3 regions of the Chryseobacterium cucumeris genome follow, and region 1 is predicted to be linked to each of the others. Evidence: riboswitches for the same ligand, from Rfam matches in the RefSeq annotation. Region 1 holds a riboswitch; each other region holds the start of a gene.

Evidence for each region. A riboswitch is a leader RNA that binds a small molecule or an ion and turns the genes downstream of it on or off. The one in region 1 is predicted to bind S-adenosylmethionine.
Region 2: it holds a riboswitch for S-adenosylmethionine, as region 1 does, so the genes downstream of both, JNG87_RS20670 (alpha/beta fold hydrolase) here and JNG87_RS03135 (SusC/RagA family TonB-linked outer membrane protein) in region 1, are expected to answer to the same signal.
Region 3: it holds a riboswitch for S-adenosylmethionine, as region 1 does, so the genes downstream of both, JNG87_RS17810 (TonB-dependent receptor plug domain-containing protein) here and JNG87_RS03135 (SusC/RagA family TonB-linked outer membrane protein) in region 1, are expected to answer to the same signal.

The regions. Positions count from the first base shown of each region.
Region 1 covers NZ_CP068760.1:696,613-703,221, forward strand. The annotation lists gene JNG87_RS03130 (RagB/SusD family nutrient uptake outer membrane protein) at 1-1,377, opposite strand, end outside; gene JNG87_RS03135 (SusC/RagA family TonB-linked outer membrane protein) at 1,396-4,329, opposite strand; SAM riboswitch class I at 4,413-4,511, opposite strand; gene JNG87_RS03140 (type II 3-dehydroquinate dehydratase) at 4,756-5,163, shown strand; gene JNG87_RS03145 (hypothetical protein) at 5,228-5,665, shown strand; gene pckA (phosphoenolpyruvate carboxykinase (ATP)) at 5,716-6,609, opposite strand, start outside.
Region 2 covers NZ_CP068760.1:4,611,709-4,618,317, reverse strand. The annotation lists gene JNG87_RS20675 (MGH1-like glycoside hydrolase domain-containing protein) at 1-1,302, opposite strand, end outside; SAM riboswitch class I at 1,491-1,598, shown strand; gene JNG87_RS20670 (alpha/beta fold hydrolase) at 1,659-2,597, shown strand; gene JNG87_RS20665 (ACT domain-containing protein) at 2,603-4,141, shown strand; gene JNG87_RS20660 (O-succinylhomoserine sulfhydrylase) at 4,266-5,426, shown strand; gene JNG87_RS20655 (homocysteine S-methyltransferase family protein) at 5,464-6,474, shown strand; gene JNG87_RS20650 (fatty acid desaturase family protein) at 6,558-6,609, shown strand, end outside.
Region 3 covers NZ_CP068760.1:3,984,525-3,991,133, reverse strand. The annotation lists gene JNG87_RS17815 (alpha-amylase family glycosyl hydrolase) at 1-897, shown strand, start outside; SAM riboswitch class I at 1,157-1,261, shown strand; gene JNG87_RS17810 (TonB-dependent receptor plug domain-containing protein) at 1,355-3,808, shown strand; gene JNG87_RS17805 (APC family permease) at 3,816-5,114, shown strand; gene prfA (peptide chain release factor 1) at 5,262-6,347, shown strand; gene JNG87_RS17795 (hypothetical protein) at 6,420-6,609, shown strand, end outside.

The sequences.
Region 1 (6,609 bases):
TACTGTTTTCACGGTTCCGTCCGGTGTAGTGATCTGAACTTTTATCGGTTTGCCGTCAGCATCTACAAACGGTTTTCTTACTACTGTACCCTGCGTTCTGATGATATCTGAAAGGGAGAATCCTTCGCCGAATAATTCTTTTCTTCTTTCAATCAGAACGGCATCTACTACTGCATTCTGTGACAATGATCCAGAATAAATATTAGCATTTCTGGCAGATTTCAACTGGTTCAAGACTGCTACCGCTTGAGGAACATTTCCGTTTCTGGCTTCCGCCTCAGCTTCGATCAGGTACATTTCAGCAGCTCTCATGTACACAATATCTGCAATAAGGGTTGGCTTAAACTTAAATTTGGCATACCTCAGCAATCCTTCTCTACCTTTCTGTCCGTCCCATGAAAATAACTGGTATCTGATGTCATTGGTATCAAAAAGATCTTTAAAATAAGGATCCGCCATAAAGCTGTAATAATAACTTCCTGAGGAAGATACATCCAGATAATGGAAGGCATAACTTTCATCAGACTGTTCCTGGGTCTGTGCATGTCCCCAGATCCATTCTGCATTGTTGATATCATTGAATCCATCCTTATATTTTTCCGGAGCCATAAGAGAAAATCCTTCCCTTGCGATTTTTGCTGATGCTGAAGCTTTGCTCCATTCTCCTGTATTCAGGTAAGTTCTTGCTAAAAGTCCGTTCACCACAGAACGGTTGATCTTATCCTTATTATTTCTTGTATAATTTTTCAATAGGTTATCGGCGTCGGTAAGATCACTTTTAATCAATGTATAGATTTCTTCAAGGCTTGCTCTCTTCTTCCCTACTGTGCTTGTTGTGGAAGGTTCTGTATAAATCGGGGCTGTCAATGCTGATTTGTCTTTAAGATAGCTGAACTGATAAAAGCTTGCCAGATTCAGGTAACAGAAAGCACGTAAGGCTTTTGCCTGGCCTTTCACCTGATCCTTTTTCTCCTGGCTGCCTTCTGTGCCATCAATTCTTGTAATCACATTATTCATATTATTGATAGTGGAATACAACATAGTCCAGATAAACAGCGGGCGGCTTGCTGTACTGTTAACCATTTCTGTAAAGGCATAGGTAGAAGCGAAACCATACTTATTGGTCAATACTGCCACATCACTTCCCATAGCATCACTGGCTCTCAACACAGTGGAATACCCGATATTGGCATAGGTTGTTCCGTCATTATTAAACTTTGCCCAGGTACCGTTCACTACCGTCTCAGCACTTTCGGCTGTTTTGAAAACTTCTACACTGCTGGCCTGATCAGTAGGAGCTGTATCCAGCTCGCTTTCGCAGCTTGCCAACGACAAAAATCCGATAAGAGCAAATGATATATATTTTAATTGTTTCATTGTTTCAATTTTAAAAGGTTAAAGAGTTGCCTGAAGACCAAAAGTGATCGTTCTCATGGCAGGATATCTGTAATACGTGGTTCCGTCCAAAGCCTGCTCAGGATCCATTCCTTTATGTTTATAGAATGTGAGAAAGTTTTCTGCCTGGATATAAATTCTGAATTTTTTCAATCCTATTTTCTCAAAATAATCTTCAGGAAGTGTATATCCCAAGCTTACATTTTTAAGTCTAGCATAAGTACCTGAATACAGGAATCTTGAAGACGTTGATGTCCAGTTATTTGTTGTTGTGCTCAATGCGGGAACATCTGTATATGGATTATCCGGTGTCCATCTGTTCAGAATTTCAGAACTCCACGCACGTCCTCCGGCACTTCCGTTATGCATAATGGAAGTATAATCGGTATCCAGAATTTTCCCTCCGATTTTGAAGGTCAATAATCCTGAAAAATCAAAATTCTTATAGGTGATACTTGTGCTGATTCCACCTGTCAGTTTAGGCAATGCAGAACCTTGCAATAGTTTTGTCGCTTTTGAATATTCTGAAGTTGTTCCTTCCACTGAGTTTCCGCTGGCATCAGTAGAAACTGTTTTCCACAATGGCTTTCCATTGCTTGGATCTACTCCAACCCATTCAGGAATAAAGAAATCGTACACAGAACCTCCAACCGTTAACAGCTTGGTTCCTACTACAAGAGAACCGCCAGGTAATTTTGTGACTTTATTGTTTAAAGTACTTAAGTTCACATCTACATTCCACTGGAAATTATCATTCTTAACCGGTGTTGTAAATAATGAAAATTCAAATCCTGTATTCTGAATGGTTCCGATATTGGCAGGATAATCACTGATTCCCAGCGATGGTGCCACCGGCATATTAAACAGAAGATCCTGGCTTTTTCTTTTGAAATATTCGATATTCCCTTTAACCCGGTTATTCAGAATCGCGAATTCCAATCCCACATTTAAGTTAAGGTTGGTTTCCCATTTTACATTATTGGTAGACGTTTTCTCCAATGTTGTTCCAGGTTCTCCGCCAAGGCTGATAAATCTGTACAGCTCCTGATAAGCATAATAAAGCGGCTGCCCGTTAGGTCTAAGTAATTTATCATTTCCCTGTCCTCCATAGCTGGCACGCAATGTCAACTGATTGAAAACATTCAGGCTTTTAATAAATTCCTCATTCGAAATTTTCCATGAACCTCCCACTGACCAGAATCTGCCCCATCTGTTATCTTTCGCAAATCTTGAAGAACTGTCTGCTCTTCCCGATGCAGATAAGAAGTAAGTATTATTGTAGTCATACTCTACTTTTCCAAGGAAACTCAATAAGCTTAATTTATTACTGTTTCCACTGAAACTTCCCAGCAGAGAAGCAGCATCCGGCTCATAGTAATAAGGCAGTGAAAACTGACTTCTCGTTCCTGAAATCGTCTGATAATCGTATTTATAGAATTCATGTCCTGCTAATGCATTAACATGATGCTTTCCAAACTTTTTATCATACGTCAGAATATTGCTGGTTGTATAGGAAAGTGTTCTGGTATTGGTCTTCGTCACCGAACCTCCGATTTCCGCACCTTGACCAAGTAATGGATTTGAATAATAATGTCCGTTATAATTCACCAGATCAACAGAGAAGCTTGTCTTGAATTTTAACTCCGGCAAGAAGGTGAATTCCATGAATCCTTTTCCTGAAAAGTTATCTTCTTTATTTTCGTTTTTGTCCAATGGCAGGGTTGCAGCCGCATTTTGGTTCTGAAGTGCATTCGTAGGCCTGTATTTTCCAAAATCATAGATCGGATTTCCGTCGGCATCCAAAACGTAAGTGCCGTCTGCATTTCTTTCATAATAAGGATAGAATGAAGGAATGAACCTTGCCGCATTGATGATATTACTCGCTTTTGAATCCGAAGAAGTAGGCGCCTGCTGAATACTGTTCGTATAGCTTAAGTTGACTCCAACATTCAGCCATTTTTTAACTTCGGAATTAATTTTCAGCCTGGTATTATATCTTTTAAAACCAGATTCAATGGCCATACCTTTGTCGTCCAGATAACCAAGGGAAAAGAAGTAATTACTTTTCTCACTTCCTCCGCTGATATCAAGATCCACCTGGTTTCTTGATGCCACTCTCTGTAAAATATCTCTCCAGTCGTCATTCCAGAGTGGTGATGCCCCTGACAATAATTTTCCATCTGTTCCCACCGGTTTTGGATAAGCAGTTCCATATGGGTTAATTCCAAGATTAGAAACAAGATTATCTGTTGCCATCTGAGCAGCCTGCTGAGAAGAAACTTTACCGGACTGATATCCGTTTCTTAATGCTTCCCAGTATAATTGAAAGTACTGATCTGTGTTTACCTGTTCGTAATCTTTGACAGCTCTTCCGGAGAATCCCTGGCTGATATTAAAATTAACTCTGGCTTCTCCTTTTTTCCCTGATTTTGTAGTGATGATAATAATCCCGTTGGCTCCTCTTGAACCATACAAGGCACTTGCTGTAGCGTCTTTCAAAACACTGATGGATTCAATATCACTTGGGCTGATAGAGTTAATATTTCCGTCAAAAGGAATTCCGTCTACTACGTATAAAGGATCACTGGAAGCACTGATGGAACCGATTCCTCTGATTCTGATAGTAGAAACCGCACCCGGCTGCCCTGAGGCACTGGTGGTCTGAATCCCTGCAACCTGCCCTTCCAATGCTTTGGTAATATTGGTTACAGGTCTGTTATTGATTTTATCACTGGAAATGGTGGCTACAGAACCGGTATAGCTGTTTCTTTTTGCTTTTCCGTAAGCTACCACTACGACTTCATCAAGCTCCTTTTCATGAAGACTATCTTTTTTCAGTCTGGAATTCTGTGCACTTACACTGGTGACTCCCAGAAAAAAAGCCGCAACCGGAGGTATCCAGGCTTTAGAATTAAATAAATTTTTACTAATCATAATCAATTTTATTTATCATATATTAAAATTTAACCCTTTGCAGAAAAGTCAGCAAAGGGCATCGATAAATACGATAAACCAAATGCTTATTTTTCCTTAAAAGGCTGAACGTAACACCTTGCCCTAAGGGTAGGTTGTTAAGACTTCACAGGGTCAGTTCCCTCCATCTTTCTTTATAAGCCGATCGAAATATGGTTGCAAAGCTAAAAACTTTTAGTCTACAAAACAAGTAGACTTATTATTTTTTCATGATAAATTTTTAATAATTAACATAAAATTTTAATAAAAGCCATAACAATAAGGAGTTGCAAGCTTTATCATTTATTTAAATATGACAAATATCATTGTTAAAAACTCAATTGAAACAAATCTACATCACATTGAAATTTTTGGCCATTAATTAAAAAAAGTTTTTAATTTTATGGTATGAGAGTTTTAATCATCAACGGGCCTAATCTCAATCTTTTAGGCACAAGAGAACCGGAAATCTATGGAAATGTTTCTATGGAAAGTTATTTGGAAAATTTGAAATCCGAGTTTCAGGCTCATGATATAAAATATTACCAGTCTAATATTGAAGGCGAGCTTATTAACAGGCTTCAGGAGGATGACTTCGATGCAGTAGTGATCAATCCCGGGGCTTATACTCACTATTCATATGCGATTGCAGACTGTTTAAAAAATATCAGAAAACCTAAAGTAGAAGTTCATATCAGCAATATCTATAAAAGAGAGGAATTCAGACAGAAATCTGTAACAGCAGCTAATACGGATGCAGTCTTATCAGGCTTTGGAATGGATGGGTATCGGTTGGCCTTATTAAGTTTAAAATAACTTATACTTTTTTATTTAACAACGGATTTCACAGATTTTCAAAGATGATTATGAAAAATAATTTATGAAGATAAAGGATAAGATTTACTGTAAAAGTATTGGCATATATTCCGGGCAATTAACAAAAAGAAAATCTTATATCGTTGAAGAAATAAATGCTGAAAATATAAGAATCTGGAATGATGAAGGTAAGCTCAGATGGTATTCTAAGTTTTATTTCTGCTTGGAGAAAGAACCGGAAATTATTTCCATTCATATTGATGATGAAATAGTAGAGGATACTGAATCTGCTATAGAAGTCACCATTGAATTTTCTGACAAAACAAAATATTGGATGACCTTCACTACTCCAAAGTATTTAGATAAAATATTGGACGGAAAGTCTTACTTTTCTTCAAAGCATTTTATGATTATAAAATATCTGACTGAAGAATCAATCAAATCAACAGTCCTGAAACTGGATGAACAGAATGAATTGATTGAAAGTTGTAAAAAATACTAATAAGAAAGCCTCATCAGTGATGAGGCTTTTTATATGTTAATAGATAACTATTAGATAGTCTGTTCCTGCAATTGAGGTCCTGAAGCTACTAATTTTTTACCTTCTTCAGTATCACAGTACTGCTCAAAGTTCTTGATATATCTTGAAGCAAGATCTTTTGCTTTTTCTTCCCATTCTGAAGCGTTCTCATAAGTATCTCTAGGATCTAGAATACCTGTAGAAACGTTTGGCAATTCAGTAGGAATTTCAAGGTTCATGATCGGAACCTGAGTTTTAGGAGCATTGTCAATAGAACCGTCAATGATGGCATCAATGATTGCTCTGGTATCTTTCAGAGAAATTCTCTTTCCGGTACCATTCCAACCTGTGTTCACCAGATAAGCTTTAGCTCCGTGCTCCTTCATTTTACCGATTAATGTTTTAGAATACATTGTTGGGTGCAATGTAAGGAACGCTTCACCAAATGCAGGAGAGAAAGATGGCTGAGGTTCAGTAATTCCCCTTTCAGTTCCTGCTAATTTTGATGTATAACCGCAAAGGAAGTGGTATTGAGCCTGATCTTCATTCAGGATAGAAACCGGAGGAAGTACTCCGAATGCATCTGCTGAAAGATAAACGATCTTTTTGGCATGACCTGCTTTGGAAGGCAATACAATTTTGTTGATATGATAAATCGGATAAGAAACTCTTGTGTTCTCAGTGATAGATCCGTCTGTATAATCCGCTACTCCATTGTTAACAACAACGTTTTCAAGAAGTGCATCTCTCTTGATGGCAGCAAAGATATCCGGTTCTTTTTCTGCAGATAAGTCGATAACTTTAGCGTAGCATCCGCCTTCATAGTTGAATACTCCGTTATTATCCCATCCGTGCTCATCGTCACCGATAAGGTATCTTTTAGGATCTGCTGATAAAGTTGTTTTACCAGTTCCTGAAAGACCAAA
Region 2 (6,609 bases), 900 kb from region 1:
TTCCGCATCAATGATGGAAAAAGGAACACAATGAAACGCCAGATCCCATGTGGCATACCATGGATATTCCCATTTATCGGGCATAGAAATAATATCCTTATTATGGAGATGATTCCATTCCGTATTTCTTACATATTCATTGAAATTTCTTGGGGCTTCAAAGTTGGGATCACCTTTCAGCCATTTTCCGATATTATAATGATAGAACTGCTTATTCCAGAGAAGTCCTGCAAAAGCCTGTCTCTGTACATTTCTCTCATCTTCGTTAACGGTATCATTCTGAATTTCCTGATAAAACTCTTCAGCTTCAGCCTGCCGGGTATTGAAAATTTCATCAAAGTTTTCAAAAGGATTATCATTTTCCTCAGGACATAATCTGAAATCAAAAACCTTTGATTCTCCGGCTCCGATAAGCTCATCGATCAGGAAAGAAGCTTTTGTCCCTTTCTTTGCGGGATTAATCGTATTTGCCTGGTGGGTAATAAAATGATTGATGCCATCTTTGAAATATGTATTTTCACCTGCAGGAGCTCCGTAAAGCTTAGAAGTATTGGTTTCATTATCACAAAATACGCTTTGTGCATTGGTATTTCGGGAATAAAGTTTTTTAATGGAGATACTGTCGTGTCCAATATTGATACTTCCGTCATGAGAAGCATTAAGCTCTGCCTTATAGGTGTTGTATCCCCATTTCCAGTTGTTTCTGAACCATACAGTAGGCGCTACCAGAATAGGTGCTTCATGCTGACTTCGGTTACAGACCGTTACTCTGGCAAGAATATCATTGTGATCGGCCTTGCAATATTCAATGAAAATATCAAAATATTCATCATTATCGAAAATTCCGGTATCGAAAATTTCATATTCCGGTTCCTTTTTACTGCGTCTTCCGTTTTCTGCAACAAGTTCATCGTAAGGAAATTCATTGATGGGATATTTATAAACCATTTTCATATAACTATGAGTAGGTGTATTATCCAGATAATAAAAGATTTCTTTGATGTCTTCCCCATGATTACCCTGAGGATTGCTCAAACCAAAGAATCGTTCCTTTACCATTTTGTCTTTCTTGTTCCAGAACGAAAAAGCAAAACATAAAAGCTGCTTTACATCAGAAATTCCGGCAATACCTTCTTCACCCCAACGGTAGGCATAGCTTTCTGCATTATTATGGTTGGTAAAATTCCAGGCATTCCCGTTCGGGCTATAATCTTCGCGTACATTTCCCCACTGCCGGTTGCTTACATAAGGTCCCCAGTTTTTCCATTTGGTATCTTGTAATCTATCTTTTTCGGCGGTCATATCTCATCACTTTTCCATACGAAGTTAGTTTTTTTGAGAAGTAATTCCAATTTTTTTCATCTGAATAATTATTAATATACTCTTGGAATACTTGTATTTAAGGGCTTTTTTAAATATTAAAATAATTTTTTTTTGAAATTAAAAGAAAAGAACTACCTTTGCACCATTCGTTCATTCAAATATTGAAAATGTTATCAAGAAAGGTTGAGGGATTAGACCCTATGAAACCTTAGCAACCCTTTGCGCAAGTAAAGAAGGTGCTACGTTCTACCAAAATAATTTTGGACAGATAACTTACTGAAGTTCTTTTCAGCCATTTCCTGTGGCATTTTCAATTGTATTAAAATTTAATAGAATTGAAAACAGAACTAAACTATATTAATCTTACGTATCAAACTCATTCCCAAAAGGAATACCATATCTCATTAAGCTATCAGCTTTTTGGGAAAGATCTGTTTACAGCCCCTGTTGTCTTAATCAATCATGCTCTTACCGGAAATTCAAACGTATCCGGAGAAAAAGGCTGGTGGAAACAGCTGGTGGGAAAAAATCAGATTGTTGATACCGATCAATATACCGTTCTGTGCTTCAATATACCAGGAAACGGATACGACGATTTTTTAATTGAAGATTATGAAGACTTTACTCCTTCAGATATCGCTGCGATATTTCTGAAAGGACTTGAAGTTTTACAGATCAAAAATTTATATGCCATTATAGGAGGCTCTCTGGGAGGAGGTATTGCCTGGGAAATGCTTGCCCAGCAGCCGGATCTTGCTGAGATTTTTATTCCTATTGCCTGCGATTACAGAACACACGACTGGCTTCATGCACAGTGTCTGGTTCAGAAATTTTTATTAAATGATAAGGAAGAACCATTACAGAAAGCAAGAATTCATGCCATGTTGTGCTACAGAACACCGCAGTCGCTCAATGACAGATTTCAAAACCAATATAATCAGGACAAACAACGCCTGGAATCAGAAGACTGGCTGGTTTATCATGGTAATGCACTAAACGAAAGATTTAGTTTAAAAGCTTACAAATTGATGAATCATCTCTTGATGAATATAAATGCTGCTGATACAGCACTGGAGAACATACAGGCACGAATGCACATGATCTCCGTAGATACAGATTTATTTTTCCCGGCTTCTGAAATCCGAATGTGTTTTGAAAACTTAAAAGAGAAAAATAAAGATGTTTCTTATCACGAGATCCAATCTATACACGGGCATGATGCCTTCCTAATGGAATATCAACAATTAAATAATATCATTAAAAACATTTTATAGAAGTAATGAAAAATGCTAACGAAATAAAATTTTTGAAGAACAGATCAATCGTTAAATTTGAAGGAGAAGATTTCCTGGGAGAAATCGGGATTGACGGACGAATTTTTAAAGCGCTTACTTTGGCGCGTATCAGTGTAGGAGTAATCTCTCAGCAGGCCGTAGAAAACGGAATTTCTATCCTGGTTCATGAAAATGATGCAGAGAAGGCAGTGGCTTGTCTTATCGATGAATTTGAAGCAGAAAGAAAGTCAGGAAAAGTTTCCCAGATCTATAGTATCAATAATGTTTCTGTCATTGGTTTTGTAGCAGAAGATTTTAATAAAGTCTTTGCTGAGCTGGCAAGAAATAATGTTTTTCCATTGCTTTTGAACCAGGTAGCAGGAGAAAACAGAGTCAATATCGTAGTGACGTCTTCACAGGATGAAAAAACAAGAAACATCATAGAATCTGAAATTTTCAAAAAACCGAAAACCGTTCATCTGGCCATTATTGGCCATGGAAATGTAGGAAAAACCTTGATAGAACAGGTACTTGAATCTGCAGAAGAAATTAAAAAACGTAAAAAAATAGACCTTAAAGTAGTTGCGGTAGCCAATTCAAAGAAAATTGCCTTCAACAAAAAAGGATTTGATGCCCATTGGAATGATGAGGTTTTAACAGCAGAGCATCCGTCAAACGTGGAAGAACTGATTAATTTCTCTAATGAAAATCAACTGGAGAACCTGATTGTTGTGGATAACACTGCAAGCAAGGATTTTGTTAAAAACTATCACGCTTTGGCAGAAAACGGGTTTGATCTGGTTTCTTCCAACAAAATTTTCAATACCCTTCCGATTGAAGAATACAGAAAACTAAGATATACGTTGAATAAAAACAACAGACGGTATTTGTATGAAACCAATGTAGGAGCAGGATTACCGTTAATTGATACCATCAAGTTACTACACCTTTCAGGAGAAAATATCACAAGAATTAAAGGCGTATTCTCAGGAACACTGAGCTATGTTTTCAACAATTTTTCTTTAAGAGATGATAAATTTTCAACCATCATCAATGAAGCTTTGGAAAAAGGATACACCGAACCTGATCCAAGAGAAGACCTTTCAGGAAACGATGTAGCAAGAAAATTATTGATTCTGGCAAGAGAATTAGACTTAATCAATGAATTTGATGATATCAGCATTCAAAATCTGGTTCCTGAAAATTTACTTGAAGTTTCAAAATCAGAATTCCTTTCAAGACTAGAGGAGCTTGACGAAGAATACCAGAAAATAAAAGAAAACCAGGAACCTGGACATGTATTGAGATATGTAGGTGATCTGCACGGAGATTTACAGAAAGATAAAGGTGAACTGGATGTAAAACTGGTTTCTGTTCCTGCAACTTCAGCATTGGGACAACTGAAAGGTTCAGACTCCATCTTTGAAATCTACACAGAAAGCTATGGAGAAAATCCAATCGTGATTATGGGAGCCGGAGCTGGTGCAAAGGTAACCGCAAGAGGAGTATTCGGAGATATTTTAAGAGTAAGTGAAACAAAATAATATTTAATGTAACAATCTAATAATGTACCAGTTTACCAATAATTGGTGTCGTTATTCTGAGCAAAGCGAAGATTTTAATTGGTACATTGTTAGACTGCTATTTTGGTAAATTAATTAAAACTATATGGAAAATTTTGAAACATCAGCAATAAGAACCCAGACGGAAAGAACTCAGTTTGATGAGCATTCTACGCCGCTCTATCTTACCTCCAGCTTTATATTTCAGGATGCGGAGGATATGAGAGCAAGCTTTGCAGAAGAAAAACCAAAAAACTTATACAGCCGTTTCTCTAATCCAAACGTAACCGAGTTTACAGATAAGATCGCTAAAATGGAAGGTGCAGAAGCAGGATATGCCTTTGCAACAGGAATGGCAGCCATCTATTCAACATTTGCAGCATTGCTAAACGCTGGAGATCATATTGTGAGCTGCCAGTCAGTATTCGGGTCTACCCACACTTTGTTTACCAAATATTTCCCGAAATGGAATATTGAAACCTCTTATTTCAAAGCAGAAGATGCAGCGAATGTGGAGCAATACATCAAACCTAATACAAAGATCTTATACCTTGAAACTCCTACCAATCCCGCTATTGAAATTCTGGATCTTGAGTTTTTCGGTCAGATCGCCAAAAAGCATAATCTTATATTTGTTGTAGATAATTGTTTTGCAACACCTTACCTTCAGCAGCCTATCAAATATGGTGCCGATATTGTGGTACACTCAGCAACGAAACTGATTGACGGACAGGGGAGAGTTTTAGGAGGAATCGCAGTAGGAAAAGAAGACCTGATCAGAGAAATTTATCTTTTCGCAAGAAATACAGGTCCTGCATTGTCTCCTTTTAATGCCTGGGTATTATCAAAAAGTTTAGAAACATTGGCGATCCGTATAGAAAAGCATTGTGAGAATGCATTGAAGGTAGCTGAGTTTTTAGAAAGTCATCCAAATGTTGAACTGGTAAAATATCCATTCCTGAAATCCCATCCTAGTTATGAAGTCGCCAAAAAGCAGATGAAACTCGGAGGAAATATTGTGGCGTTTGAAATAAAAGGGGGAATAGAAGGAGGAAGAAACTTTTTAGATAAGATACAAATGTGTTCATTGTCTGCTAATCTAGGTGATACAAGAACGATCGTTACGCATCCGGCTTCTACAACGCATTCCAAATTATCAGACGAAGAAAGAAATGAAGTAGGGATTACTGCAGGACTGGTACGTTGCTCAGTAGGACTGGAAAATGTAGAAGATATCATTGCAGATTTAAAACAAGCTTTGGATTAATTCAAATAGCAACTGGTTTTAGCCAAAATAGATTAAAATGAAAAATTCAGAACAATTATATAAAGCTTTATCCGAAAGAATTTTAATTCTTGACGGAGCGATGGGTACCATGCTTCAGAGATACAAATTCGAAGAAGAAGATTATCGTGGAGAGCGTTTCAAAGACTGGGAACATCCGGTAAAAGGAAATAATGACCTCCTTTCTCTTACACAGCCGCAGGCGATTGAAGAAGTTCACAAGAAATATCTGGAAGCCGGAGCAGACATCATTGAAACCAATACGTTCTCAGGAACTACGATTGCGATGGCAGATTATCATATGGAAGATCTTGTATATGATCTGAATTATGAATCTGCAAAGATTGCAAGAAAAGCCTGTGACGAGTACACCGCAAAAAATCCGGACAAACCGAGATTTGTAGCAGGATCTATCGGACCTACAAACAGAACAGCAAGTTTAAGCCCTGATGTGAATGATCCGGGATACAGAGCCATCACCTTTGAAGAATTGAGAGTAGCTTACAAACAGCAATGTGAAGCTTTGCTGGATGGAGGTTCAGATATTCTTCTGGTAGAAACCATCTTTGATACCTTGAATGCGAAAGCAGCTTTATTTGCGATTGATGAACTGCAGGATGAAAGAGGAATTAAGATCCCGATCATGGTTTCAGGAACTATTACAGATGCTTCAGGAAGAACATTGAGCGGACAGACCGCAGAAGCTTTTCTGATCTCAGTTTCCCACCTGAATTTACTAAGCGTAGGTTTCAACTGTGCATTGGGAGCAGATCAGCTGACTCCTTATCTTGAAACACTGGCTCATAATTCAGAATTCTATGTTTCAGCATACCCGAATGCCGGTTTACCAAATGCTTTCGGAAAATATGACGAAACTCCTGAGGACATGGCAAGGCAGATTAAAGAATATGTAGAAAAAGGATTAATCAATATTATTGGAGGATGCTGCGGAACTACCCCTGAGCATATCAGGGCGATTGCAGATCTGGTGAAAGATTATCCGCCTAGAAAATTGAAAGAATTTGTCTGATTTGATAGATTTTTTTAATTAAAATCAAGAATGAAGGCTCGGTTATAAATATTATCTTTAAATAAACCACAAAATTTAATGTAATGGAAAAGCCGATTTACTTAAAAGATTCAGAAGATGTTAAGCTTTTTAATG
Region 3 (6,609 bases), 1.5 Mb from region 1:
TATGGAGAAAGCCACGATGAAGAAAGACTGATGTTTAAAAACCTCGCATACGGTGCAGCGAACGGAAGCTATGATGTAAAAAACCTGAATACCGCTCTTGAAAGAATGAAAACATTCGGGGCCACGTTCTTTACTATCCCTGGTCCGAAAATGATCTGGCAGTTTGGAGAATTAGGATATGAATTCAGCATCAACAGATGTGCAAACGGTACGATAGACAGCGGATGCAGAACCGATGAGAAACCTGTTGCATTTACGCTCGGATATGATACTGATCTGAATAGAAAGGCGGTCTACGATACATGGGCTAAAATCATCAACATCAGAAACAGTCATCAGGTCTTTAAATCGAAAACCTATAGTATAGAATCCAACAATCTTACGAACGACCCCAATGGTCTGATCACAAGAATTTATGTATATGATGCCTCTATTACAACAGGAATAAAGAATGTTGTCGTATTGGCCAATTACACGACTTCCGCACAGAATGTAGTGCCTTATTTCCCTTACACAGGTCAATGGCAGAATCTGATGGACAACAGTATTTCAAATGTAGCTTCCACAACAGCTCCAATCACTTTACAATCGGGAGAATTTAGAATCTTTGGTAATTACGCTGGTGCTTTGTCAACAGCAGATGTCAATGCCGCCAACAAATTATCTCTTCAGATTGCAGATAATCCTGTCCGAAATGGAATCGCTAAACTGGTTTTCAATAAAGCAAAAAATGGGGAAATTTCAATTTTTGATATGACCGGTAAAAAACTGGATACTTTCAAACTCGATAAAGAGAGCGGAACTTATAATTTGAAGGTTGATTATCCGGCAGGCACGTATCTTGTGCAGTTGAAATCAGATACAGGAATAGCCATTCAAAAGATGATTATTAAATAAAACAAAAGATTTAGTTGTCTAGACTTATAAAAAATATTTAATATCTTAAAAACCATTAAGAAGGTTTAAGAAATAAAGTATAGTTAAGGTTAATCATTCTGATTTTTAAGTTTCTCTTAATCCTCTTAAACTCTTATTAAATCTTAATGGTTCAAAAATAAAAAGTTTAAACAAGTTCCATACAAAATAAAAGGCAAATTTGCAGATCAGCAGATTTGCTTTTTTTGTAAGTTCAGAAAAATAGTCTACTTTTGCAGTAGATTTATCAAGAAAGGTGGAGGGATTTGGCCCGGTGAAACCTTAGCAACCTGCACAATTCCAGCGTGTAAAGGTGCTAATTCCAACCCTTTGGGAGAGATAATTGAAGTCAATACTCTATATGAATTCCATTTCTTGAAGTCTTGTGTATCTGCGGAAAGATCCGTCAGATTGGTAGTATTAATTGGCAAGAACAAAAATGAAAAAATTAAGCACAGCTGTACTATTGCTTGGAGCAATTCTGGTAGCTGCTCAGGAAAGTGAGGAAAAAGGAAAACAGATCGAAGATATTATCATCGTCGGAAACCGTAATGTCAAAAGAACAAAGCTGGAGACACCGGTTCCTGTAGATGTAATTAATATTGACAAAATCCAGAGAAGTTCTCCCCAAATGACTGCTCAGGATCTCCTTAATTATGTGATTCCGTCGTTTAATGCAGTGAGGCAGTCTGCTTCTGATGGCACAGAGCATATTGATCCCGTAACATTAAGAGGAATGGGCCCTGATCAGGTTCTCGTATTGCTTAACGGAAAAAGAAGACATACAACCTCATTGGTCAATTATCAGAATACTGTAGGAAATGGTTCCGTAGGAACAGATTTGAGTACCATTCCCGTAATTGCTATTGATAGAATAGAAGTGTTAAGAGACGGAGCTGCTGCACAATATGGTTCTGATGCTATTGCCGGAGTGATCAACATAATTCTTAAGAAAAATGCCGGAGCTTCAGCAAGCCTTACTTACGGATTAAGTGGAAGAAATGATGGAGATACGTATCAGGCAGGAGTCAACTACGGAGCTTCATTAGGAAAGGAAGACGGTTATATCAATCTTTCCCTGCAATTAAGCCACAGAGGAAAAACTACAAGAACTCAAAATCACGATCTGGATATTTTCGGAGATAATTTTGCGTATGAATTTGCAGGTGACGCTGAAGCGGTAAAAGCAGCCAGAGCTGCGGATGATGCCGAAATTGAAAAAAGAGGATTGACCCGTGATGATTTCAATTTTCAGATCGGAGATGCCCAGATCAGACAGGGACAGTTGTTTTTCAATTCAGAATATCCTTTTAATGATCATTTTAAACTCTATTCTTTCGGAGGTTTCAGTATTAAAGAAGGAGAAGGGTTTGGTTTCAGAAGACTGCCAAGCGAAAAGTCTAATGTGGTTTCATCCATTTATCCGAACGGTTTTCAGGCGGTTCTTGGGTCTCAGGTATATGATGTTTCCTATGCTGTAGGTGCAAAATATAATGTTAACAACTGGCTATTTGACCTTAGTAATACATTCGGGAGCAATACCTTCAATTATAAGGTAAGCAACACCAATAATGCTTCTCTGGGAGCAAAATCACCCACAAGTTTTTATGCAGGCGCCCATAGTTTCCTTCAGAATACCATTAATCTTGATGTTTCTAAAAATATAAACCGTTTCAATATTGCGTTCGGTGGTGAGTTCAGGTTTGAACAATACCAGATTAAAGCGGGTGACGAAGCATCCTATACCCAATATGACATCGATGGAAATGTAGCTACTGAAGGATCAACAGTACTTGGTGCGGGAGGATCTCAATCCTTTATTGGATTTTCTCCCAACAATGCCTTGAAGAAAGACAGGCATTCCACCGCAGTATATGCAGATGTTTCCTATGATTTGGATAAAAAACTGAATATTGATGCTGCTGCCAGGTTTGAAAATTATTCAGATTTCGGAAACACCTTGAATGGAAAACTCGCGGTACGATATGAGTTTGTAAAAAACTATGCGGTAAGAGCCGCTGTTGGGACAGGATTCAGGGCTCCTTCACTTCAGCAGCAGTATTTTAATAATTCCTATGCAGATATTTCTACTTCCGGTTCAAAGATTGTTACCAAAGGAATATTCAGCAACGATAGTGAAGCTGCCAGAATTCTTGGATTTGATAAACTCAAGCAGGAAACTTCTGTCAATGCAAGTGCCGGATTGACGTTAAAACCATTAAAAGGACTGTTCATTACAATAGATGGCTATTTTATTAAAGTAAAAGACAGAATAGTTATTACAGGTAATATTACAGATCCAAGATTATCAAATCCTGCTGTAGTTGGGCATGGAAATGAAGTAGAAAGCGGAAGATTCTTCGCCAATGCTATTGATACAGAAACGAAAGGAGTAGATGTAGTGGTTTCCTATGACTGGATTCTTGGGAATGGAAAATTAAATATGAATCTTGCCGGAAACTATACGGAAACAAAAATCACAGATTTTCATTTTCCTGAAAACTTAGGAACGCCTCAGGATCAGTTTTTTGGTCCCGATCAGATCAATATCATTGAAACACTGTCTCCAAAAACAAAAGCTTCATTAGGATTAAATTATGGAATAGGAAAATTCAGTTTTCTCGTAAGAAATACCTATTTTGGTAAGGTAATAAGAGATGGTTATCCGTTTGGAGACGTGCAGGAATTCTCACCAAAAGTAGTGACAGACATCAGCGTTGGGTATGATATCACCAAAAGTATCAATTTTACAGTAGGGGCCAACAATATATTTGATGTCTTTCCGGACCGCCAGATTTATAAAAATTCATATTATGGAGTATTCAAATATGCGCCTGTGCAGATGGGAACGCTGGGGAATTATTTCTTCGGAAGGCTTAATTTTAATTTTTAATCATTAAATGAGTACTGCCTCACATCAGATTGGCTGGAAAACAGCCGCAGCCATCGTCGTTTCCAATATGATCGGAACAGGGATTTTTACCACCCTGGGATTTCAGCTTTCCGATATTACCAACACCTACAGTATTTTCCTGCTATGGAGCATCGGAGGGGTTCTCGCTTTGTTTGGGGCATTTTGCTACGCAGAATTGGGTTCCCATTTTAAAGGAAACGGAGGCGATTTTATTTATCTTAAAGAAACCTATCATCCGATTTTCGGATATCTCATAAGCTGGATTTCGCTCATCATAGGATTTTCCTCTCCCGTAGCGCTGGCTGCTTTGGCTATGTCAAAATACCTTTCTGTATTTGATTATAGCTTTGGAAACGGATTTGCCATAGCCGCGATATTCCTGGTGGCAATTGCATTATCATTCAGCCTGAAAACATCCAGCAGGTTTCACAACTTTTTTACATTCATTAAGATCGCTTTTATTATTGTACTGGTTATTCTTGGAGTAGGAATTTCAAATTCACCCCAGATCGGCAACAGCCTTAATTTCAGTGACAGCTGGCAGAATGAGATCATGCTTCCTGCCTTTGCAACCTCTCTGGTATTTGTGACCTATTCCTACACAGGCTGGAATTCAGCTTCCTATATTGCGGGAGAAATAAAGGATGTGCAGAAAAACCTTCCTAAATCATTGATTATAGGAACTGTTTTTGTGACGGTAAGCTATATTCTGGTGAATTATATTATGCTGAAACACGCTCCAGTGAATCAGCTGGCAGGAAAAGAAGATGTGATGGGCGAAGCAGCAGTCAATATGTTGGGTCCGGCTTTTGGAAAAATTGTTAATATTTTTATAGCCCTGCAGCTGATTGCAACCATAAGTGGATACTTGTGGGTTGGCTCAAGACTGACACAGGCTTTTGCAAAACATACCCAAATCTGGAAACCATTATCATCTGGAAATACAAAAGGAATTCCGGTAAGAGCTATTTTTGCCCATGCTGTGATTGCTGCTATTATTATTTTAACGGGAAGCTTTAAAGAAATTTTTGTCTATACAGCTTTTATACTACAGCTTTTTGCAAGTCTTGCGATTTCGACGGTTTTCTTCCTGAAGAAAAAAGACAGGAAGATCTTTAAGTCGAATGCTTTCCATATTTTTCCGGCTGTTTTTCTGCTGTTCAGTATCTATATTCTCTATTTTACATTCATTCATAACCCTAAGGAAAGCTTGATAGGATTGGGAATTATCGCTGTAGGAATTATTTTATATCTGATAGACAGAAGACTTTCTAAAGGATCTTAGAGCCTGATTTCAATATAATAAACATTTTTACAATTCAGCTTTTTTACCTTTTTGACTCTTTATCCCTAATGCTCAAAAATTTATGATGATTTGGAATTTTAATTTTGAATTAATAATCCTTATCTTTGCACCCACAAAATTTCTACAATGTCTAAATCATTAATTCCAAAATTAGAAGCTATAAAACAAAGATATAATGAGGTTGCAGACCTTATTATACAGCCTGATGTCATTTCAGACCAAAAAAGATATTCTTCTTTGAACAAAGAATATAGTGATTTGGGAAAAATTGTAAGAGTTTATGATCAGTACAAAGGCGCTTTGGATAGTATCGCAGAATCTGAAGAAATCATTGCAGATGGTTCAGACAGAGATCTGGTAGATCTGGCTAAAGAAGAAAAACTGGAAGCCCAGGCTAAACTTCCCGGATTGGAAGAAGAGCTGAAAGTATTGCTGATTCCTAAAGATCCTGCAGATGACAAAAACGTTATCGTGGAACTACGTGCCGGAACCGGAGGTGATGAAGCCGCTATTTTCGTGGAAGATATCTACAGAATGTATACCATGTATTTCAAAACAAAAGGATGGAGACATGAAGTGACAGATTCTAATGAAGCAGCGAAAGGATACAAGGAATTGATCATGAAGGTGGAAGGAGAAGGTGTTTACGGAATCATGAAGTTTGAATCCGGAGTTCACCGTGTACAGCGTGTACCTGAGACAGAATCTCAGGGAAGAGTACACACTTCTGCCATTACGGTTGCAGTTCTTCCGGAAGCTGAAGAAGTAGATTTTGAACTGAATCCTGCAGATATTGAAATGCAGACTTCCCGTTCAGGTGGTGCCGGAGGTCAGAACGTAAACAAGGTTGAAACGAAAGTTCAGCTTACCCACAAACCTTCAGGACTTGTTGTGGTTTGTCAGCAGGCTCGTTCTCAGCTTGCTAACCGTGAGCTGGCGATGGAAATGCTGAGAACAAAACTATACGATATCGAATTACAGAAAGTACAGGGAGATATCGCTGCACAACGTAAATCCATGGTTTCTACCGGTGACCGTTCTGCAAAAATTAAAACGTACAATTATCCACAGGGTAGAGTTACAGATCACAGAATCAACAAGTCTATGTACAATCTTGATGCTTACATGAATGGCGATATTTCTGAAATGATTGATGCCGTAATCATGGCAGAAAATGCAGAAAAGATGAAAGGGGAAGAAGAAAATTACTAAAAAATCGAAATAATTAAAATACAGCCTCTGATTTTTCAGAGGCTTTTTTACATACTAAATACAATTTAAACTATGAAAAATTACAAAATTATTTTCCTGCTATTGCTTTCCGTGATGGGACAACAGCTGATGGCTCAGACAGAAGTGAAGAAACCCAAAGAAGCCTTTGAACTCTTTTTCGGAACTTTTGTGAATAATGATGAAACTGCTTTGAACAAACTTAACGATTATCTAAGACCTACTGTAGAAGGCCAGAATGCGT